3 regions of the Jeotgalicoccus sp. WY2 genome follow, and region 3 is predicted to be linked to each of the others. Evidence: riboswitches for the same ligand, from Rfam matches in the RefSeq annotation. Region 3 holds a riboswitch; each other region holds the start of a gene.
The links. Region 3 has a riboswitch for thiamine pyrophosphate ahead of G4D76_RS08610 (ECF transporter S component). Riboswitches for the same ligand answer to the same signal wherever they lie in the genome.

Region 1: it holds a riboswitch for thiamine pyrophosphate, as region 3 does, so the genes downstream of both, G4D76_RS13785 (RicAFT regulatory complex protein RicA family protein) here and G4D76_RS08610 (ECF transporter S component) in region 3, are expected to answer to the same signal.
Region 2: it holds a riboswitch for thiamine pyrophosphate, as region 3 does, so the genes downstream of both, thiD (bifunctional hydroxymethylpyrimidine kinase/phosphomethylpyrimidine kinase) here and G4D76_RS08610 (ECF transporter S component) in region 3, are expected to answer to the same signal.

The regions. Positions count from the first base shown of each region.
Region 1 is NZ_CP049818.1:2,398,182-2,406,069, reverse strand. It holds partial or broken gene mutS (DNA mismatch repair protein MutS) at 1-2,528, opposite strand, end outside; gene thiW (energy coupling factor transporter S component ThiW) at 2,581-3,048, opposite strand; partial or broken gene G4D76_RS13785 (RicAFT regulatory complex protein RicA family protein) at 3,378-3,811, opposite strand; TPP riboswitch at 3,940-4,031, opposite strand; gene G4D76_RS13780 (ABC transporter ATP-binding protein) at 4,084-5,802, opposite strand; gene G4D76_RS17310 (ATP-binding cassette domain-containing protein) at 5,892-6,383, opposite strand; gene G4D76_RS13775 (ABC transporter ATP-binding protein) at 6,313-7,611, opposite strand; gene G4D76_RS13770 (TIGR00282 family metallophosphoesterase) at 7,788-7,888, opposite strand, start outside.
Region 2 is NZ_CP049818.1:976,168-984,055, reverse strand. It holds gene G4D76_RS05825 (LysM peptidoglycan-binding domain-containing protein) at 1-73, shown strand, start outside; gene G4D76_RS16375 (LysM peptidoglycan-binding domain-containing protein) at 16-513, shown strand; gene G4D76_RS05815 (ABC transporter ATP-binding protein) at 725-1,600, shown strand; gene G4D76_RS05810 (ABC transporter) at 1,597-3,063, shown strand; TPP riboswitch at 3,203-3,302, shown strand; partial or broken gene thiD (bifunctional hydroxymethylpyrimidine kinase/phosphomethylpyrimidine kinase) at 3,374-4,167, shown strand; gene G4D76_RS15870 (hydroxyethylthiazole kinase) at 4,196-4,684, shown strand; gene G4D76_RS15865 (hydroxyethylthiazole kinase) at 4,687-4,935, shown strand; gene G4D76_RS15860 (hypothetical protein) at 4,935-5,063, shown strand; gene thiE (thiamine phosphate synthase) at 5,098-5,550, shown strand; partial or broken gene yidC (membrane protein insertase YidC) at 5,647-6,508, shown strand; partial or broken gene cls (cardiolipin synthase) at 6,684-7,888, opposite strand, start outside.
Region 3 is NZ_CP049818.1:1,476,265-1,484,152, forward strand. It holds gene G4D76_RS08590 (aldo/keto reductase) at 1-427, opposite strand, end outside; gene G4D76_RS08595 (SDR family oxidoreductase) at 561-1,409, shown strand; gene G4D76_RS15015 (hypothetical protein) at 1,454-1,615, opposite strand; gene G4D76_RS08600 (energy-coupling factor transporter transmembrane component T family protein) at 1,678-2,244, opposite strand; gene G4D76_RS15985 (ATP-binding cassette domain-containing protein) at 2,237-3,385, opposite strand; gene G4D76_RS15990 (ATP-binding cassette domain-containing protein) at 3,475-3,636, opposite strand; gene G4D76_RS08610 (ECF transporter S component) at 3,638-4,219, opposite strand; TPP riboswitch at 4,278-4,369, opposite strand; gene G4D76_RS08615 (6-pyruvoyl trahydropterin synthase family protein) at 4,441-4,851, opposite strand; partial or broken gene ggt (gamma-glutamyltransferase) at 5,016-6,770, shown strand; gene G4D76_RS08625 (hypothetical protein) at 6,901-7,119, shown strand; partial or broken gene gltS (sodium/glutamate symporter) at 7,178-7,888, opposite strand, start outside.

The DNA of each region.
Region 1 (7,888 bases), 920 kb from region 3:
CGCGTGCTTTGTTCACTAATTCATGCAATGTGTTCAGCGCCTCCATCGGCGTCATATTATTTAAATCAAGCGATGTTAATTCGGTTAATAGTTTTTTATCGTCTTTAGATACTGCTTCACTGTCACCGAGCGGCAGTTCCAGCTGGAAGATATCGTCCCGCTTACTCAGTTTCGGCTCATGGTTCTGATTTTCAAATGAGCTTAAATATTCAGCTGCCAGTTCCGTCACCCGGTCCGGCAGTTCTGCGAGTTTCGCGACATGAATGCCGTAGCTCTTCTCGACCGCTCCCGGTTTCACTTTATGCAGGAAGACCAGCTTGCCGTCGTATTCCGTCGCTTTAACGTGGACGTTCTGCAGCCCTGGCAGTGTGTCTTCCAGGTTCGTCAGTTCATGGTAGTGGGTTGAAAAGAGTGTCTTCGCACCGATTTCCTCATGAATATAGACGAGCATCGCCTGGGCGAGTGCCATACCGTCATATGTGCTGGTCCCGCGGCCGATCTCATCAAATATCAGAAGCGAGTCCTTTGTTGCGTGCTGGAGTGCTGTATTAGCTTCCATCATTTCGATCATAAATGTCGATTTACCGCTCGATAAGTCATCGCTTGCACCGATGCGTGTATAGATGGCATCGAATATCGGCAGTTTCGCGCTCTCTGCCGGCACTCTCATGCCGATCTGGGCCATAATAATGATTAAGGCCACCTGGCGCATGTACGTCGATTTACCGGACATATTGGGACCGGTAATTAAATAAATAAAGTTATCTTTCGTCATCGTGAGGTCGTTCGGTACATATGTGTTTTCGTTCAGCATGCGTTCAACGATTGGGTGACGCGCATCAATCAGGTCGATTGACTTGTCCGTTTTGAATTCCGGCGTCGTCAGATGATAGTCGTTTGAAACTAAGGCGAAGGATATCAGTGTATCGAGTGTCGAGATCTGCTCTGCTGTACGCTGCAGTCTCGTAATATAGTCCATCATAGCTGTCCGGAGTTCAGTGAACATATTGAATTCGAGTTTAATGCTGTCGTCTTCTGCTGTTAAGATCTGACTTTCCATTTCTTTAAGTCCGGTGTAATAAACCGTTCGGCATTTGTGAGTGTCTGTTTACGGTTATATTCAAACTTTTCGGCATCGAAGTTCATCGCCTGAACTTTGGAAATTTCCAGGTAATAGCCGAACACTTTGTTAAAGCCGATTTTTAAGTTTTTAATGCCAGTGCGTTCTTTTTCTGACTCGAGATAATTGTTCAGCCATGTACGTGCATTTGTGCTGATGTCTCTTAAATTATCGAGTTCATCGCTGACACCGTCTTTAAAGATTTTCCCTTCGCGGATTGTTTTCGGCGGTGTATCTGTTAGGACTACCAGGCGTTCATACGCATCTTCCAGGCTGTCGAAATTCTGGAATGTTTTGTTGTCTGTCAGTTTTAGTGATTCAAGTACTGCCTTTAATTCCGGCAGTCCGTGAAGCGAGTCGCGCAGCTGGACTAAGTCTTTTACGTCCACGTTGTTAAAGGCAAGGCGGCCGACGAGCCGTTCGATATCGTAAACGTGATTTAAAATGCCTGACAGCTGCTGGCGCTCGGTGAAGTTCTCGATTAGCGTCGTTACGATACTTTGCCGATTTTCAATTTCTTTTTTTGACACGAGCGGACGCTCGATCAATTTTCTGAGCTGGCGTTTGCCCATCGGTGTTTCCGTACGGTTTAAATACCAGAACAGAGAGCCTTTTACTTTTTTCGTCTGAATGTTTTCTAAGAGCTCAAGGTTTGAAATGGCTGCATAATTTAATTTCATAAATGTATTGATACGGTGTTTTTCCACCGTCTTTAAATGTTTCAGTTCCTGCATATTTTGTGCACGAATGTAGTTTAACAGCAGATTAATCGCGTGATGTTCATCGACATCATCTTCATAGTCATAATCTGAAGGAGTGTCTGCTTCAAACACCGTATAGAGCGGCGGATCATTATAAATGCTATGAATGATATGTTCACTTTTAGCATTCGTGACCAGTTCCCGGGCGCCCAGTGTTTCTATTTCACTTTTCAGTTCTGTCTGGTCGCTTGTTGAAAAGGCGAAAATTTCACCCGTTGAAATATCCGCATAGCTGACTCTGTTCTGCCCTCTTCTTCATGCAGCGCCAGAATGAAATTACTCGCACCGTCGTCCATACCGAAATCATCGATTAAAGTACCCGGCGTAATTACACGGACCACTTCTCTTCTGACCATGCCTTTCGCCTGCGCGGGATCTTCCATCTGTTCACAGATGGCCACTTTAAAGCCATTCTCGATTAGTTTTGCTATATAGTTGCGCGCAGAATGATATGGCACGCCGCACATCGGTATCGGATCTTTACTTTTATCGCGTGAAGTTAATGTGATTTCGAGCACTTTGGCAGCCGTGACTGCATCGTCGTAAAACAGCTCGTAAAAATCTCCCAGTCTGAATAAAAGTAAGCTGTCCGGATGATTATCTTTAATTGAAAAATACTGTTTCATCATCGGTGTTGGTTCCCGCATTTTAACACTTCCTAAATTAATCTTGTCGTATTATTATAACACGCACCGACGCTTATATCCGCAGTAAGACTCCGTGTTTTTCCAATTGTTTTAAGATGATAAACGATGTAAGAGCGCCGATAAAACTGGATACGAGAAAGGCTGCAGCGACGATGGTGAAAATTTGTTGGTCGAGCTCCAGCACGATGATGAGCGGGTACAAACTGAGTGCCCCGAGTATGCCGGTGCCGAGAACTTCACCAGCTGCAGCGAGCGATAACTTTTTAGTGTATTTGTAGAGGAGCCAGGCAGCGAGCGCGCCGATCATACTGCCGGGATAGGCGAAGACGGTCCCCGTACCGAATAATATTCTGATTGTAGACGAGATAAACGCCTGCACGATCACCCAGGGACCTGTGATGACTGCACCAAGCACATTGATTAAATGCTGCATCGGTGCCGCGCGTATGATTCCGATTGGAATTGTGATAAGCGAACTCAAGATAACGTTTAAGGCGACGAAAGCTGCGGTGAAAGTCATGTTTCTAGTAAGTTTGTTGATGGTGGTGCCTCCTTTTGATTACATTTTATAATTGTTCGAGTTATGTTTGCTGATGCGGTCGGGAATTCGTTATTGACCGTATGTGGTTCTCTCATACGGTCGAAGATTCTTTATTAACCCGATGTAAGTCGTTCATGCGGTTGGAGATTTGTTATTAACCGCATGTGAGTCGTTCATACGGTCGCAAAGTATTCTTTAACCGCATGTGGCCTGTTCATGCGGTCGGTGTATTGTAAAAACATACAAAAATGGCGCTGAAACACTCTATAATTCAGAGATTTCAACGCCATTCAATATGTAGCTGATGCTTATTTAAACTGGTCCGGATCGCGGTTTGGTTTGTTGCGGACTGCAGCGCCTGTTTCACCCTGCATCAGGTCTCCGCCTGTTTGTTCGATGATTTCGCTTGTAACTGTTGAGCTGATTGCATGCGAAACCATTTGCAGTAATTCGTTAACGCCTGCCTGTGATTCTTTAAACTGATCTACAAGCGGCATTTCGTCTAATTCCGCTTCGATTTTAGCCAGTTTTTCTTCCGTCATCTGGTAAGCGCGTTCTTTACCGTAGTTTTGGAAGTTTACTGCCTGCTGCTGCTGCTTTTAAGACTAGCCATTTTTTCGCGGATATCATTATTCTCGTGAATTTTAGCTTCCGCTTTCTGGAAGAATTCAACCTGTTCTGTTTCCGCCATCATTTTACCGAGCTTTTTTGCTTCTTCTATTATTTCCTTCTTAGTATACATTCGAAGTTCCACCTTTTAGTTGATATATACCATTCATTATATATGAAAGCATTCATTTATTAAATGTAAATCTCCTGATTCGTTTGTCAAAGTACAAAAATGCACATCCCGAATATAAGGATGTGCATAACGAATCTATGCCACTTCCCTACGCTGGCATAATCCAGATCAGGTATTAAGAGTATTTCTCAGCCTCAAAAAGGCACCTCCAGTGGTTGTGCAATATTTAATTAAGTCCATCTTAACTTACTAGGAATAACTTGTAAAATATCTTACTGATTCAACATATCATGATATTTACCTTCAAGCTTCAGCAATTCTTCTTCCGTTCCCGCTTCAAGCATTTCTCCCTGATCCAGAACAAATATACGGTCGACGGCTTTTATCGTGTTGAGACGGTGGGCGATAATAATACTCGTCCGCCCTTTCATCAGCCGTTCGAGCGATTCCTGAATTTTTAACTCTGTAATTGTGTCGATGCTGGATGTGGCTTCATCGAGGAGCAGTATTGCCGGGTCGGTAATGAGTGCCCGCGCAATTGATATCAGCTGTTTCTGTCCTTGCGAGATAAAGCCTTCGTCTAAGTCGAGCACTGTATCGTAGCCCCGCTCAAGCGTCATAATAAAGTCATGGGCATTGGCAACTTTCGCCGCTTCTGTCACCTCATCGTCTGTTGCATCCATTCTGCCGTAGCGGATATTTTCACGGATGGTCGCTTCAAACAGATACGGATCTTGCAGCACAAACGCAGTCTGAGAACGGATATTGCTCCGCGAATAGTCTGTAATATCCACACCGTCTACAAGGATGTGCCCTTTATCGGTTTCATAGAACCGCGCGAGCAGCTGCATCACCGTCGTCTTGCCTGCACCTGTGGCACCAATTAATGCGACCGATTCTCCGGAATTGACTTCAAATGACAGGTCCTTAATCGTTGGATGGTGCTGCTCCTTGCTGTATGAGAATGTGACATCTTTAAATTCAATGTGTCCTTCGATTGTCTTATCCGTAATTTTTCCGTCGTTTGATTCTGCCGGCGTATCGAGTATTTGGAATACGCGTTCCGCACCGGCAATCGCTGACAGTACCTGGTTTAACTGATTCGATAAATCCGCGAGCGGACGTGTAAACTGGCGGGCATATTCCGCGAACACAACAATCGTTCCGACTGTAACGACACCGTTTGTCGTCAGTGCCAGAATACCGCCGGCGCCGGCAACAATCGTAAATGAAATATTGTTCAGCATGTTCATTATTTTCGGAATGAAGCCGGAGTACAGGTTCGCCCAGAATGTAACTTCTCTTAAGTTTTTAGCACGGACTTCAAAATTCTGTACCGCACGTTCTTCCTGCGAGAATACTTTAACGATTTCCTGGCCGGACACGATTTCTTCAATGTAGCCGTTCATTTCACCTGTACGGCGCTGGCGCATTTTAAAAAGCGGGCCCGTACGTTTCGTAATAAATCTGACACTGACAATTAATATCGGGATAATCAGTGCCGTCAGGAATGTTAAGAGCGGACTTAAGTAAAGCATGACTGAAAACGTCCCGAGCAGCGTCACAATACTCGTTGTAAACTGGATAAACGATGAGTTCATCGTCTGCGACAGCGTTTCAATATCGTTGGTCATCCGGCTCATTAATTCACCATGCTGGCGTTTATCGTAAAATGTCACCGGCAGTTCTTGCATATGTTCAAACAAATGGTGACGCAGATTGTAAATCGTGCGCTGCGACAGCCCGACCATCAAATACGCCTGAATAAATGTCGTTAACGACAGCAGCAAATACGTTGCCAGAAGAATCATCAGGATTCTGAACAGGCCGCCGAATTCCCGCGGGATAAAGTAAAAGTCGACGATGCGTCCGACGAGGAATGGTCCGACGATGCTTAAGAGACTTGTTACGACGACGAGCGAAATTATCAAGTACAGACGTTTTCGTTCACCGCGCATAAATTGCCAGATACGCTTTAACGTTCCGCCCATATTATCTGCTTTTTTTATTGGCCTGTTTATTGCGCTCCATATCTTCTTTCGTTATGAGAGGTTCATGCCCAAAGGGTCGTGCAAAAAAGTTAGTCATCGAGATGCCCCCCTTGTTTCTGCGATTCGTAAATGTCTCTGTACAGTTCTGACGTTGCTAAAAGCTCTTCGTGAGTACCCAGTGCAGAAATTTCACCGTCATCTAAAAGAAGTACACGGTCCGCCTGTTCGGCAGTAGAGATTTTCTGAGTAATGACGATGCGCGTTACGTTTTCGCCTTCCAGTGCATCCCATAAATTATTCTCAGTTCTGACATCCAGCGCTGAAGTTGAATCATCGAGAATAAGAATGGACGGTTTTCTGACGAGTGCCCGTGCAATCGACAGGCGCTGCTTCTGCCCGCCGGACAATGTTACACCCATTTGCCCGACCGGCGTCTCATATGTCTCATCGAAATTCATTATATTGTCGTGAATCTGTGCTTTTTCAGATGACATAAATACATCATCTTCATCAGCGTGTAAATTCCCCCAGAGCAGATTTTCGTATATGCTGCCGGTGAATAATATGGCACGCTGCGACACGTAACCGATTGTCTGTCTGAGTTCCGTCGTACTCCAGTCGAGCACATTTTTCATTAACGATCACTTTTCCGTCAGTCGCATCGTACATATTCGGAATCAGACTAATCAGCGAACTTTTGCCGGAGCCGGTGCCGCCCATAATAACAAAGTTTTCATTGTCGTAAATTTCAAATGAAATATTTTTCAGAACATAACGGCCTGTGTTTGGATATTTGAAGGAAACATTATCGAATTTAACCGTGCCTGCACCGTCAGCCGCATCAAACGTGTCTTTATCCTCTGCAGCAATCGGTGCATGAAGTATTTCACTAATACGGTCACTCGAAGCTTTGGCGCGGGACGAGGCGATAATCAGAAACGCGAACATCGAGAATCCGCCCTGCATGCGGAGCGCGTAGTTGATTACGGCAACGATTTCCCCGACGGCAACTTCATTCGTCTGAAGCAAATCAGATGCCACCCACAGTACCAGGAGCAGACTGCCGTTCATAATTAATAAAAGGACAGGCAGAATCGATTCCATCAGTCTTAAGGCAAAAATTGTATCGTCGCGGAGTTTCGCTGCGACTTTAGCAAATTTCCCGGTTTCGTATTCACCTGAGTCATTGGCTTTTATCAATCTGACAGCTTCTAAATTCTGCTGAATAAAACGGTTAATTCTGTCCAGCCAGTGTTGCACCCGGAGAAATATTGCCGCACCTTTTCGCGCTGCGAAAAATAAGAAAATAGCGAGGACCGGCGTCAGTATTGATAAATACAACCCGAGCGTCGGATTGACGATAAATGACATAATCAGGGAACCGACGACTAAGAGCGGCGCCCGGAACAGTATCCTGAGACTCATAAAGAGCAGCATTTCCGTCTGCAGCACATCCTGTGTCATTCTCGTAATAAGACTCGATGTTGAAAAACGCGATAAAGTCCCGAGCGTAAAGTTCTGAACCCGCGTAAAGATTGCCATCCTGAGATCATAGCCGAACATGTTCGTCAGATGACTCGTAAAATATGTATTCAACAGACCAGCAATGAGTGCAATAATCGATATTGCGAACATAATAACCAGGTAGAATATAACATTGTCAATACTGTTAATCATAATTCCGTTGTCGATGACCTGCTGAATAAACAGCGGCTGAACAAGTTCGACAATCAGTTCCACAAACATAAAAATTAAAGCAATAAAAATCATCCATTTGTACTTCATAGCGTAGCGATAAACTGTAATCATTGTATAACCACCCTTTGTTTCTGTGACGTAAATGTCTTCGATGACAATCTTTCGAAAACCGAATTAATTATATTATGCCATAAAAGTGACATAATTTTCATTAAACTTGAACTGAATTGAATAATTTTATTTTTTAATGCAAAAACGGACGCATTTTATGGATGCGCCCGTTTTCATTACTCTTCGATTTTGAAGTTTTTAATTGTCTTACTGTCAGTGTCGATAATTACACCGCTGATTATTCCTTTACCTTCATCAGGCACAACGTGACGTTCAG
Region 2 (7,888 bases), 500 kb from region 3:
AAAGAAGAAACAGAAATTTACACAATCAAAGCAGGCGATACATTATTTGAAATCGCAGTTGAATTTGATGTAACTGTTGCAGATCTTAAAGAATGGAACAACTTATCATCAGATCTTATTTTTGAAGGTAAAGAATTAATCGTTTCAGGTGACGCAGTACAAGCTGCAGCACCAGTAGAGGAAGCGCCGGCAGTTGAGGAAACTCCAGCAGCTCCTGCACAGGAACAAACATACGAAGAGCCTGCTCAAACTGAAAACACAGATACTAGCTACAACAACCAGTCTGAAGAGCCTGCACAAACAGCACCTGTACAGCAGCAACCTGTACAGCAGCCAGCTCCACAGACACAAAATGTCAGCACAAGCTCTAATTCTAACAGCGGCTTAAACTGGGGTGCTTTAGCAGCATGTGAATCAGGCGGCAACGCTAGCGTAGTAAGTTCAAATGGTCTATACCACGGACTTTACCAGTTTGATGCTCAAACTTGGCAGTCAGGGGCGGTTCTGGTGTAGCTTCAGACGCATCAGCAGCTGAACAGACTCAAAGAGCACAGCAGTTATATGATTCAAGAGGTTCACAGCCTTGGCCTGTATGCGGTGCGAGACTGTAATATAAATAAAAATTTTAAAGATCAGGACAATTGTCCTGATCTTTTTTCATGTCTAAAATGAATATGGTAAAATTGAACTGAAAACTAGGAGTAGGACTAGGGAGGGATTGCCGATGCTAAGTCTTAATAAGGTATCAAAACATTTCGGGAAAGTGCGCGCTGCTGAAAATCTTTCTTTTACATTAGAAAAAGGTGAAGTTTTTGGTTTTATCGGGCCGAATGGTGCAGGTAAATCGACGACGATACGAATGATTATCGGCGCATTGAAACCGACACAGGGAGAAATTCTGTACGACGGCAAAAATATAAAGAAAAATAAAAAATACATTGAAAAAATTGCTTACGTCCCGGGAGACGTTAATTTGTGGGGGAATTTAACCGGCGAAGAAGTTATTAATTTTATGATGAAGTCACGCGATTACAAAAATGACGATGAAAAATTGCGTCTGATCGGTAAATTTAAACTCGACGGCAGTAAAAAATGTAAGACGTATTCGAAAGGGAACAGACAAAAAGTTGCACTGATTTGTGCATTTCTAAGTGACGCAGAACTTTTAATATTTGATGAACCGACAACAGGACTTGATCCGTTAATGGAACGTGTATTCCATGAAGAAGTAATACAGGCGAAATCGACGGGCAAAACAATTCTGCTGTCCAGCCATATTTTATCGGAAGTGGAGAAGCTGGCTGACCGTATTGCGATCATTAGAAATGGTGAAATTATAGAGTCGGGAAGCATGAAAGAACTGCGGCATATTACCAGAATGGAATACATTGTCGAGACGGATGATGATATTACTGCACTAAAACACCGCAGTTTCGTTCATGAATTTTCCGAGTCACCTGACGGATATCATCTGTTTATCGATAATGATAAAATTCCGGAATTTCTGAAGTATTTAAAATTATATAATCTGAAAAATTTAACGACGGCACCGCCGCGGCTGGAAGATATTTTCATGCGCTATTATGAGGGCGCAAAATGACTTATTTTAAATTGCTGATGAAAAATCTGAGAATGAAAGCAGCGCTCTGGATATTTGCATTGTGCGGTTTGTCGATATCGGTACCGCCGGTATTTAACGGGCTGTACAGTACCGCGGCGGAGCAGGAAGGTATGAAAATGACCGTCGATAATCCTGCAATGGTTGCGCTGATTGGACCGGTACCGGGCGGAGATTATACATCAGCTGTTATGTTCGGTCACCAGATGCTGATGTTTATGGCACTGTTTCACGGCCTGTTCGGTATTTTGATTGCGAACGGTATTGCCCGGAGAGCTGAAGAGTCAGGATTAACAGAGTATGTACTTAGTGCCGGTATCAGCAAGAAGACAATTGTTACGTCTCAGCTGATGAGCGGAATTTTAATAAATTCACTTGTTTTTATTATATTATTCGGCGGTTTAAGCTTGTATGATATCGAAGGGCTTTCTATTACTGGAAATTTATACTATGCACTTGGACTGGCATTGTTTGGTCTATTGTTTTTCGTTATGACTCTTGTAATCGGAAATTTATTTGACAGTGGAGATATGACATTCGGCATCGCTCTGTCACTGCTGATTATATTTTATTTATACCGCGCGGTGACCGATGTCATGAATACAGCATACTCTGTAATTTCACCATATCACTGGTTGTCCCGGATTGAAGTATATGGAGATAATAGAGAAATATGGCTGATACCGTTCACTGTAATTTTAATTTTGATAATACTCAGCTATGTATTATTTTTAAAGCGGGATATCGGAGACAGTTATATAAAAATTGGTAAGGAAAAGAATTTGAGAAAAATATACAGTTATCCGAAATTAGCTTTTATTAATATGAGAGTAATGATAATCAGCTGGCTCATCGGACTATTTGCTGCCGGTTTGTCGTACGGATCCATATTCGGTGATTTAGAAAGTCTAATCGGAGAAAATGATATGCTCCGGGAGTCGCTCGGCAGCAATGATGCGGCAGGGTTCTTTATCAGCATGCTGCTCGTTATTTCAGCGCTGATGGCTGCGGTGCCTGCTCTGATGATTACCGGGCGCATGCTTAACGAAGAGAAAGACGGACGTCTTGAAGTGATTATCGCTGGTACAATGAACCGGAAAGTGTCCCGCACGAAAGTGTTTATCACACATTATCTGTACGGAGTTGCTGCCGGTGTTTCATCGTTTCTCCTCACCATACTCGGCATGTATCTCGCGAGTATGAATGTTGATGATTTAAGTATTACGATTAAAGATTATGTGCTTTCTGCTGTAAATTACAGTGCGGGCATTATATTTATTATAGGAGTATCTGCACTTTTTGCCGGCATTTCTAAAAAACTTCATCTTGCAGCATGGCTCTACGCAGCTTATATATTCTTTGCGAATTATTTCGGCGTACTGATCAATATCGATGAAGTATTTAATGCTCAGTCCATTTTATTATTTAAGCAATATGCCTTATGAAAGTATGGATATTCCAGCAGTCTTAATTATTGCGGGTCTTGGCATTATGCTTCTGATGATTGGAACGGCTGTATTTAAGCGCCGCAATTTGCTTTGATGCTTAAAAGAATTGTGTTACGCTTGTGTCAATAAAAACAATAAAACCCACTGGGGGCGCCGATACGGCTGAGATAGCGAATGCTTGTCCCTTTTCACCTGATCCAGATCATGCTGGCGTAGGGAAGTGCTGATGATTACAGGGAAGTTCTCTGAATCTACTCTGCCTACTTCGCCCCGGGAAGTGGGCTTTTATTATAGGAGGACATATTTTATGGTTGAATTTCCAATTGGTTTAACTGTTGCAGGCACTGATCCGACAGGCGGTGCAGGAATACTCGCAGATCTTAAGGCAATGCATTCACGGGCGTTTCGGAAGGCGGCGGGGTGACATCACTGACGGCGCAAAACACACTCGGGGTGCAGGACGTTTACAACGTGCCGGCGGATTTTATCGACAAAGAACTGAACAGTATATTTTCAGATGAAGTGCCGCATGCGATGAAGACCGGAATGGTCGCCGAGGCGGATATGATGACTGTAATTGCGGACTACATTAGAAAATACAATATTCCCTACGTAATGGATCCGGTAATGATTGCAACGAGCGGGGACCGCTTGATGACGGACGCATCGATGTCGACGCTGATTGATACGCTGATTCCTCTGGCAACGATAGTGACGCCGAATCTGCACGAAGCAGAAGCGATTACAAAGATGACAATCCGGACGGAAGAAGATATTCACCGGGCGCTGAAAATATTCACTGATGATATGGGCGCAGAGAGTGTCATTATTAAAGGCGGTCATCTGTCAGGTGATGCGACTGATTATTTATATGACGGTATAAATATTTCAACATTAACAGCAGCACGCATCGACACGGATCAGACTCATGGAACAGGCTGTACGTTTTCGGCAGTTTTAACTGCGGAGCTTGCGAAAGGCCGGACGATTGATGAAGCGTTCAAAACGAGTAAAGCGTATATTACCAATGCGATACAAAATTCACCAGGTATCGGCAAAGGCAGCGGACCGGTGAACCATTTCAGTTATAAAGGGGAGTAATTATAATGATAGAACAGTTAAAAAAGACGTGCCGCTCGTTGTGTGCATTACGAATGATGTCGTGAAGCCGTTTACTGCAAACAGTCTCTTGGCACTCGGCGCATCTCCGATTATGAGCGGTGAAAAAAGTGAAGCGGCGGATATTTTAAAACATGCGGGCGCATTGCTGTTAAACATTGGCACATGCTCGGAAGATAAAGTAATGCTGTATGAAAAGATGGCGAACTATGCTAATCAGTATAATATTCCCGTGGTACTGGATCCGGTAGGCTACGGCGCTTCGGCTTTTCGCAGAAATTTAACGGATAAACTGCTGAGTGATTATGACATTGCGCTGGTTAAAGGCAATGCTGGGGAAATACATGCATTAAGCGGCCGGGAAGCTGTGTCTAAGGGTGTTGATTCTATTATTGAAGGAAATACTCTTGATATTGCCCAAGCGGCACATGGGGTATTACACGTGCCTGTGCTGGTTACCGGTGAAACAGATGCACTGGTTACCGGTGAACAGATATAGTAATGCACAACGGTCATCATTATCAGGAAAGAATTACAGGATCCGGCTGTGTGCTCGGTGCAATAGCAGCATCCTTTTTAGCTGTTGAAAACAAGGCGGATAGTATTGTTAATGCGGTAAGCCTGTATAATATAGCAGCTGAAAAAGCAGCAGCATCAGCAGGAGGGCCCGGGACATTTGCGGTTCAGCTTATCGATGAAATTTATAATTTTAATGAAGATGACTACACTGCGAAAAGAGTGAACTATTAATGAATAAAGAAATTATGAGATTATATCTGATAGCGAGCTCCGGCAGTTTTAAAAATCCGCTCGGAGATTTGGAAACTGCATTCAAGTCAGGTGTGACATGCTTTCAGCTGCGGGAAAAAGGGCAGTGATATTAAAACAGGCGAAGACCTTAAAGATTTTGCAATGGAAATTAAGTCGCTGTGCAGACAATACGAGGTGACATTTATTATTAACGACGATGTAAAACTGGCTGAAGAAATCGAAGCAGACGGCATTCACATCGGCCAGGATGATATGGAACCTGATATGCTGCCTGACTATTTTAACGATAAAATTATCGGTTTATCGGTTGGCAGCGTAAAGGAACTTGAAGCGAGCAGCCTCGACAGAGTATCTTATCTCGGCATCGGTCCGGTATTCAGCACTTTATCGAAAGATGATGCCGGAGATGCTATCGGTACAAATGGTTTAAAACAAGTAGTGAACAGAACAAAACTGCCGACTGCAGCAATAGGCGGCATAACTGAACAAAACTATAAATCCTGCCTCGAAAACAACGCAGACGGCATTTGTGTTATCTCGGCGATTACCAAATCGGATAATATTGAACAAACCGTGACAGCTTTGTTGCAGTAACTTTGTGAAATATTGTACGGATACTATGAAATTGGTTTTTATACACATTTATTATGGTACAATTTTTTATGTGAGATAAAACTTAGAGGTGAAGAAATGATTAAAAAGTGGCTATTACCAGCGACTATGGTACTCGTACTGTTCCTCGCCGGGTGTGACTATTCCGAACCTGAGAATAGAGACGGCTTCTTCTATAACACTCGTCCAGCCAATGGATACGTTACTGCATTGGCTAGGAGATAATCTGGACAATAACTATGGTCTGGCTATTATCGTCATCACGCTGATTGTGAGACTAGCAATTTTCCCATTCATGATGCGTACATACAAAAATCAGATGATGATGAGAGAAAAAATGAAGATTGTCAAACCTGAAATGGAAGCAATCCAGCAGCGAGTTAAAGTTGCGACGACACAGGAAGAAAAAATGGCAGCCCAGCAGGAAATGATGGGTCTTTATAAGAAGCATGATATAAATCCGCTGAACATGGGTTGTTTACCTATTCTTATACAAATGCCGGTTGTTATGGCGTTATACTTTGCATTAAGATTCCCTTCAGAAGGCGGAATCACTTCTCATCCGGACTTCTTATGGATGAACTTAACACAAACAGACTACTTCATGGTTGCAATTGCAGGTATTGTATACGCGATTCAGGCATGGGTATCAACACGATATGTAGCAGAAGAGCAACGCAAACAAATGCAGCTGTTCATGTACATCTCACCGATAATGATTATCTGGATTTCAGCAATTTCACCATCAGCACTCCCATTATACTGGGCAGTCGGCGGTATCTTCCTGATATTCCAAACTTGGGCGGGTAACACGTTCTATCGTAAGAAAGTTAACGAAGAAATGGCTCCGATTATCGCTGCACACGAACGTGAGCAGGCAGAAAAAGAAGCACGTGTTAAAAACGCTAAAGTTAAGCCTAAGAAAAAACGTAAAAAATAAAAAAATATTAAATTTTTGAGAGCGGAACCCGAAGAGGCTTCCGCTCTTTTTGTTGCATAGATGTTTTTATCCGGGCGACATGTTCAATTACGGTAGTGATAGCCCGCCGTAATTCAATAGTAATCCGCACAAAAAGTCCCCTGAAGCTCATATAAGCTAAAGGGGATAAGATACGTTACAGTATCGGTGATATTAAATTGGCAAGGCCTTCTTTCATTTTTATCCGGAAGCCTCGGTTTTCATATTTCCTCTGTGAGTATTTCGCAATGTTTAATATCATCTTCAAATATTTTGCGGTGTTTCGTCGCTTCCTTCTCGCCGTACATAAATGCATTGACTTCAAAGTTTAAAAAAGCTGCGGTTATCAATATTTGTCGTTCCGACTGACACAACTTCATCATCGATAATAAATACTTTCTGATGGAGGAAGCCCGGCTGATACATGTATACTTCAGCACCCATTCTCATCAGAGAGGCAACATTTGAATACGTCGCCCAGTAAACGAATGGATGGTCAGGGAAACTTGGAATCATTATTTTAACCCGCACGCCGGATAATATGGAGATACGAATTGCTTCCATTATTGACTGATCGGGGATGAAATAGGGCGACTGAATATGAATCGTATGCTGTGCTCTGTAAATCATCTTCAGGTATCCGAATTTAATCTGCTGATAATTTTCATCCGGTCCGCTCGAAGCGATTTGCATCGTTGTCTTGCCGACAGAGTCAATTTCAGGGAAATAATGATCTTCATGTTTCATATTGTTGCGCGTGTCATGCGAGTTCCAATCCAGCATAAAGCGGAGCTGCAATGATTTAACAGCATTTCCTTCGATGCGGAGATGAGTATCACGCCAATCACCCATCTTCGGATCACGGCCAAGATATTCATCACCGACGTTGGCACCGCCAATATATCCGACCCTGCCGTCAATGACGACGATTTTACGGTGATTCCGGTTATTAATACGCGGGTTGATTAACGGGAGTTTACTCGGGAAAAATGCCTCGACCAAACCTCCGGCATGGCGTATATCGCTGAAGTTTCTAAGCGATAAAGACCGGGACCGATGTCGTCATAAAGAATTCGTACAGAGACGCCTTCTCTTTGTTTTTGAAGCAGGGCTTTATACAGCTGTGTGCCGATATTATCCATTTTAAAAATATAATACTGGAAGTGGATATGATCTTCAGCAGCTTCAATATCTTTTAACATCTGATCGAATTTTTCATGCATATCAGTAAAAGTCGTTACATCATTATTGCTTGTCACAAATGATTGGTTATTATAAAGAAGCATATGAATTTGTTTTTTATGTTTCTCTGCAATGGGGTTTGAAAATGTTAAACGGTTATGTTTGATTTCCTCCAGCTGT
Region 3 (7,888 bases):
TCATGATCTGAACTGTTTCTGCAACCGGTACACGCCCGTCCCACATATGCACATAATAGAGATCAAGATAATCAGTACCGAGACGTTCGAGAGTTTTATCAATCGTTGATTCTATATTAACGCGCGTTGCACCGCCGTCATTCGGTCCGCCTTGTATTTGCATGCCTGTTTTACTCGCAATGGTCATGTCTTGTCGTTTACCGCGTATCGCTTTGCCCAGTACGATTTCAGCATCGCCTTTTGCGTAGAGGTTTGCTGTATCGAAATGGTTAATCCCGTGATCCAGTGCATAATCTACAAAGTGATTTGCAGTTTCCTGGGACATATCTGCTGCACCTTCAAAGCCTTTTGTGCCGCTAAATGGAATAGTCCCAAGTGAATATTTAGAAATATTTAATCCTGAATTACCAAGTAAGTTGTAATCCATTACTATCCCTCCAATATATAGACAGTAAATATATTCCCTGCAGCTGCCTCTGTGAAACTTAAGTATGATTTAGATGTATTCAGGGTATACAGATTAAAGAATGATAAATTTAAAATTTACAGGAGGACTCTTAATGACAGAGACAGTACTTATTACAGGTGCCGGAACAGGTTTCGGAAAAAATATCGCATTCGCATTGGCGGAAAAAGGTTACCCGGTCATCGCAACAGTGGAAGTAATGTCGCAGGTCTCGGCTATGGAGCAGGAGGCGAAAGAACGCGGTGTGACGATGCAGATTGAGAAGCTGGATGTAACAAATGCTAAAGACCGTGAAAAAGCATGGTCATGGGATATTGATGTGCTGGTGAATAATGCAGCTGTAAAAGAAGGTGGATCATTAGTAGATATACCCGAAGAAAATTTACGACACCAGTTTGAGGCAAATGTTTTTGGCCCGATACTCTTAACTAAAGGATTTGCCCGTAAAATGGTGGAGAACAAGAGCGGACGAATCGTCTTCGTATCGTCTGTATCCGGAATTACAACTAATCCGCTGTCAGGCCCTTACTCTGGCTCTAAACATACTGTAGAAGCGTTTGCAATGTCATTAAGCAAAGAACTGCAGGAGTTTAATGTAGAAGTTTCAACAATTAATCCGGGGCCTTATTTAACTGGATTTAATGACCGTGAATTTGAAACATGGAAAAACTGGGAAACAGACCTTAATAAAAATGTGTTTGATTACAGTAAGACAGCATTCCCGAGTGAACAGTTCGACCCTCGTGAAGTGACAGAACCTGCGATTAAAGTAATTCTTGGGGAAACGACACAATACCGCAATGTTATTCCTGAAAAAATGGTTTCAGGACTGAAAGAAAAACAGCAAGCTGTCTGGGATAAAAAAACGACAGACGGTCTCGGTCAACGAGACGAAACAGTGCAGAAATCTTATGATATTGAACCGGGAACTCCAGCAGAATAAGAAATGAAGAAAGAACTGCTTAACAATTTGTTAAGCAGTTCTTTCTATCTTGCGTCTGTAGTATCAAATGGTGTAATCATTGTGCCCAGCTGAATCGACAACCATAGTGCAGCACCAGTCAGGACCAGTAAATATAAATCATGCTTTGAGAACGATGTTCTATAGTAATACGTGCGGCTGCCGTCAGTGAATCCTTTTGATTCCATCGCGATACCGAGCCTGTATGCTCTTCTTATACTCTGGCTGAGGAGTGTAATAATTGTTGACTTTAGACCTTTAAAGCCGGAAATATACTTTTATGAATGAGTGCTCTTCTGACTTTCCTCGCTTGTCTGAGCTGGAAGTATTCAGTAATAATAATCGGAACCATCCTTATTGCTGCCATAAAAGAATAGGCATACTTCGGTTTCACTTTCAGCTGAATCATCAGTGCGTAAAATACATCGGTAATTTTTGATGTAAATATGACTAACGCTCCAAATAACGACAATGTAACGCCGCGCATCGTTATGTGAATCCCTCTGATAAAGCTTTCCTCTGTTATATGAATAATGCCGTAGCGAAAAAGCGTTTCTGACCCTTCACCGTAAAAAATCATATACAGACTGGAGATAAATCCGGATATAAAAATGAATATCAGGAGGAGTATCAGATACTTCAATTTTACACCGCTTAAGATGAGCAGCATAAGGAGCATCAGCATTGTTAGGTGAAACAGAACATTGGGATTATGAATAAAGATCACCATAACGAAAAGTATTGCTGCGAGCAGAATTTTAGTCAGCGGGTTTGCATAATCTATAAACGTCTTATATTTTTTAACTGCTTCAAACATAATCTGTCATCTTCTCCCTGAGCATCTGATTTTCAATAATTAAACGTCTGCCGGGATAGCGGATCTTAATATTTTCATCATGCGTAATCATAATTATCGTCGTACCGACAGCAGTCATTTCATGAAACATACGGAGCAGGCGAAATGCATGCTTCTGATCCAGACCGAATGTCGGTTCATCCAGCAGCAGCACTGTCGGCACACCGCCGAGAGCTGTAGCGACGCTTAACCGTCTCTGTTGCCCTGTGGAAATTTCCAGAGGATGAAGATGTGCCACACTGTTAAGACCCATCTGTTTTAAAATGATTTCAGTCTGGCGCACTGCTTCGGTATATTCAAAATGCGGTTCCATATTAATAAATATTTCATCGAAAACTTTATGCGTAATAAACTGCAGCTCCGGATTTTGAAATACGGGGTACACTTCACCTGCAAACTGCTTTGTTTTTTTAATACGTTTACTTTTATAATAAACAGCACCATCTGCAGGAATGAGTTTCATTATAGCTGACAGCAGACTTGATTTCCCCGTGCCATTTTTCCCTTCGAGCGTAACCCATTCACCTTTTTTAATAGTTAAATGATCGACATTCAGAATGTCCATTCCGCGCCGCTCGATGTGTAAGTTTTTTAATTCCAGCAACGCCTCATTGTCAGGCTTTATCAGGTCGAATACAGGTGCATCCTGCCATGAATCGGGGTGCCAGACACCATAATCATTTAAGAGCTGTTTATGGTGCTTCAGCACATCATCAGGTTTCCCTTCATGAATAATCTGGGCGCTATCGTTCATCAATATGACCTGGTCCACTTTATCCCATATATAGTCGACACGGTGTTCGACAATAACAACGGTCCGGTCGCTCCAGATTCCTTCAATAACGTTCCATAGTGAAGCTGCAGACTCATCATCGAGCATGCTCGTCGGTTCGTCGAGAAACAGAGTGTCCGGTTTTTGCAGCAGTGCTGAAGCAATAGCGAGCTTCTGCTTCATTCCGCCGGATAAATTATTAATATTTAATGTCAAAGGTACATCGAGTCCAGTCTGCCCGAGTGCTTCCATCATCATTAGTTCCATATTTTCTTTTGGAATACTTCTATTCTCTAAAATAAAAGCGAGCTCTTCTGCAACTGTCGGCATAGTGAACTGAGAATCGGGGTCCTGAAATACATAAGCATTATTTTAGGATGTTTAGGTTCAGCTTCATCGGCGTATGATGACCTGGTGGATTAATCGCCCATTACATGTAACAGCGTACTTTTCCCTGAACCGCTTGGACCGAGGAGCAGTACTTTCTCACCTGATTTAACTGAAATATTCAAATCGGTAAACAATTTAGATGGTGCCTCAGGAAATTTTAAATTCAGTTTCTTGATATCGATTTTTGACATACTATAATCCTTCATGTGAATTATCAGCTCTTTGACCGACAAACTTTAAAACGCCGGTTTCTTTAAGCGCTTTGTAAAGCAGATGCCCGAGCCAACCCGCAACAAACGCTCCGCTTAGTATTCTAAAACTGAACATTAGTGCGAGGTTCCATGTCTCAAGGTGTCCAAGATAACCATAATACCAGTCGAGCGGCAGTGTAGATAATGCTGCTGCGATACCAGCAAGAACCGCGGTCATCAGACTCGTGCTTTTATATCTGAAGAACATAAAAACAAGTTCGCAGACCAGGCCCTGTATTAACCCGTACATAATCAATGAAATATCAAACTGTAAGAGGACAATCGTTTCACCGGAAGCTGCTGCGAATTCCGCAATCAGTGCAACACCGGGTTTCCTGATAATTAAATAAGCAACAATTGCAGCGATAAACCACATGCCGTAGACCAGTTCATTTAAATGCAGTCCAAACGGCTGCAGAATTGTGTAAATTCCACCCCATAGAGAGTAGATTACAGCGAAAACGAGCGCAATAACAACAGTAATTAAAACATCAGTGAGTGTTAAACTATTTCTTTTTGCCATGTTGAAGCCTCCGTTATAAATTTCAAACAAAAAAACACACCACTAACGGAATGGTGTGCATATAAAAATGCCACTTCCCTACGCTAGTATAATCTAGATCAGGTGATAAGGGTCAATCTCAGTCCGATGCGGACGCCCCCAGTGGTGGTGAATTCATTATTTGATTATCACTATCATAGTCCACTTATGTGAATTTGTGAAGCAGCATTTATTTGTAGCATTTATTTAATGATGGTAATCCCCTGTTTGTCAGTTTCATATAGCGTTACTTTGAGCAGTTCATCATCAGCAGGCAGATTTTTATCAAACTGCTCAAACAGCCAGTAAGCAATGTTTTCTGCTGTTGTATTCATTGCAGGCAGTGTTTCATTGAGGAGACAGTTATCGAGTTTAACAGCGATGTGTTCATCGTAAATTTTATCGATTAAATGGAAATCAGTCGCGAGACCAGTGTCGTTTACCATAGAAGATATTTCCAAATTAAATGTGTAACGGTGATTTTTTAAATCTTTAAACACAGTTTTTGAAAAAAATATCCGATTGTCGCATGTGAATTCGTAATTTTTATGAATAATGACCTTCTCATTAAAATATTTAAATTTTTCAGGCGGCTGTATATCGTTAATATTCATTTAATACCCCTTTAAAAATCAATTTAGTTAATTATACCCAATCACAATACCAATTTTCAAATGCGTCATATTATTGACAGAATTTTCTGTTATGATAATCTTAAATAAAATCCTTTCGTTTTTCGAAAGACTTACATCATTTATTCAAAACAAGGGGGAATTGTATGAAACAATTTTTAAAACGTTTTGGAACAATACTTACTTTAGCGTTACTGCTTATGTCGACAGCGAATCCAGCAGTATCAGGGGCAGCGTATGAACCTGATTACACAGAAGAAAATGATGTGGCAACAGCTCATGAAGGGATGGTTGTATCCGCACATCCGCTTGCTTCAGAGGCAGGTTACGATGTTCTTGCCAAAGGCGGGAATGCAATGGACGCAGCGATTGCAATGCAATACGTCTTAACTGTAGCTGAACCGATGATGTCAGGCATAGGCGGCGGCGGTTTTATGATGGTATATGAAGAGCAAACGGGAGAAACATCTATCATAAACAGCCGAGAACGTGCACCTGGCGGTGCTGATTCTGAAATGTTCCTTGATGATGAAGGAGAAGCTTTACCTTTTGAAGAACGCGTCAGAAGCGGTAAATCAGTAGGAGTTCCGGGAACATTGCGAGGTCTGGAAGAAGCACATGAATCCTGGGGAACGATTGATATGGCAGAACTGATTGCTCCGGCTGTATCTCTTGCCGAAGAAGGGTTTGCTATAGACGATTTCCTTGCTAATCAAATTGCAGATAACGCTGATAAACTGCAGGCTACTGCTGCCAGTGAAGTATTTTTTAATGAACAGGAACCGTTAGTTGAAGGTGACGTGCTGGTGCAGAAAGATTTAGCGAAGACTTTAAGTCTAATCAGAGATAATGGCATTGATTACTTCTATAACAGTGAGATTTCCGAGGCTGCCGCAAATGCAGTTCAGGAATTTGGGGGATCAATGACAGCGGAAGATCTGTCAAATTATGAAGTAACATGGGATGAACCAATCTGGGGAGAGTTTAACGGCTATGATATTGCTACAATGCCTCCTCCAAGCTCCGGCGGGGTATTTATGCTGCAGATGCTTGGTATATTAGATGACTTTGATTTATCGCAGTATAAATTCTCCGGAGAAATATCATTTATTAGCAGAAGCGATGCACTTGGCGTATGCAGATCGTGCTGAATATGCAGGGGATCCAGAATTTGTGGATGTACCTGTTGAAGGATTACTGAATCCCGATTATATCGATGAGCGCAGAGCGTTAATCAGTATGGATGAAGTTAATGAGAAACCGGAAGCGGGAGATCCGTGGAAGTATCAGAAAGGAACAGATGAGGTCGATAATGTCGAACAGCCGGGCGATAAAGTTGACGGCCAGACGACTCACTTTTCTGTAGCGGATAAGTACGGCAATGTTGTATCGTATACTACAACGATTGAGCAGGTTTTTGGTTCAGGTATTATGGTACCTGAATATGGATTTATGCTGAATAATGAACTGACAGACTTTGATGCTGAACCGGGCGGTGCAAATGAAGTACAGCCCAACAAGCGTCCGTTAAGCAGCATGACACCGACAATTGTATTCGATAATGGAACACCCTCAATGACTGCAGGATCACCGGGCGGACAGACGATTATAACGTCAGTTCTTCAGACAATTATCAACACGTATGAATATGAACTCGATGTACATTCTGCTGTAACAGAACCGCGGATCTTCACGAGTGATTTAGAATCATACAGATTTGAAGAAGCGTACCGCAGGAAGTAATTAATCAGCTTAATGAGATGGGACATAACTTTGAAGAGGAATCTGAACCTATAGGCAATGTCAGCAGTATTCAAATTGATCCGGAAACGGGAGAGTTTACAGGTGCTACTGACAAAAACAGAAATGGTGCAGCATTTGGACTGCAGTCACAGAATTAATACTTAAAGATGAACCGGATTTTTCGGTTCATCTTTTTTAATAACTTCTATGCTTTTGGTATGAACTTCTCTAAAACGGGAATAGATAAATAAAGGCAGTTGCGAACTAATCTTTTAAGGAGGATTTATCATGCGTAAACGAACAAAGTTTATTATTGGAGCAGGGCTCGCAGCAGGAGTGCTTTATGCATCTAAGACAGAAGCGGGACAGTTAATTAAAGGTGCAGTAAATAAATGGACGGATGATGACTATATTATTAATCTCGGTAAGCCTGATGAGGCAAGAGATGCAAATATGGTGGATGAAGGCGATGACAAGCGTATTATACTATTACGAGCTACGGGATAAGGCATCTGAACAGGGAGATAAATACGCATAAAAAAGCCGGGATATCCCGGCTTTTTGTTTAGCTGAATAAGTTTATGAAGAACACGATAACGGGAATGTTAACGATATCAATAAGGAATGCTCCAACGACCGGTACGATTAAGTAAGCGGTCTTCGAAGAACCGAACTTAGATGTAACTGCATCCATGTTAGCCATAGCTGTAGGAGTTGCACCTAATCCACTCCCGATCATACCGTTAATCATCACGACTGCGTCATAGTTCTTCCCTAGCAGTCTGTAGACGATAAACATCGTATATAAAATAATGAAGATAACATGAACCGAAACAATCAGCAGAATCGGCAGTGCCAGATCAGCGAGTTCCCACAGTTTTATGCTCATCAATGCGAATGATAGGAATAAACCTAAAGAAACCGCACCGATTTTATCGTTTACAGTCGTATCGAAATTAAATGATATTCTGTCCTGTGAAGCATCGAGAAGTGTTCTAACGACAATCGCAACAAACATCGCACCTACATAATCGGGTAAAATAACTCCAGTTAAATCGGAGAAGATACTTCCGATATACGTGCCGAGAGCCATAGCAAATGTAATAATGGCAAGGTATATAAAGAATTGATCGATTGTAAATTTATTTTCTTTTTTCTGAACAGGAATTTCATAATCGCCAGCATCGAACTTGGGTTCGTTACTCTTAAGATTGTGCTTGTTAATCATAAAGCGTGCAACCGGTCCGCCAAATACGCGCCGGCGATGAGGCCGAGT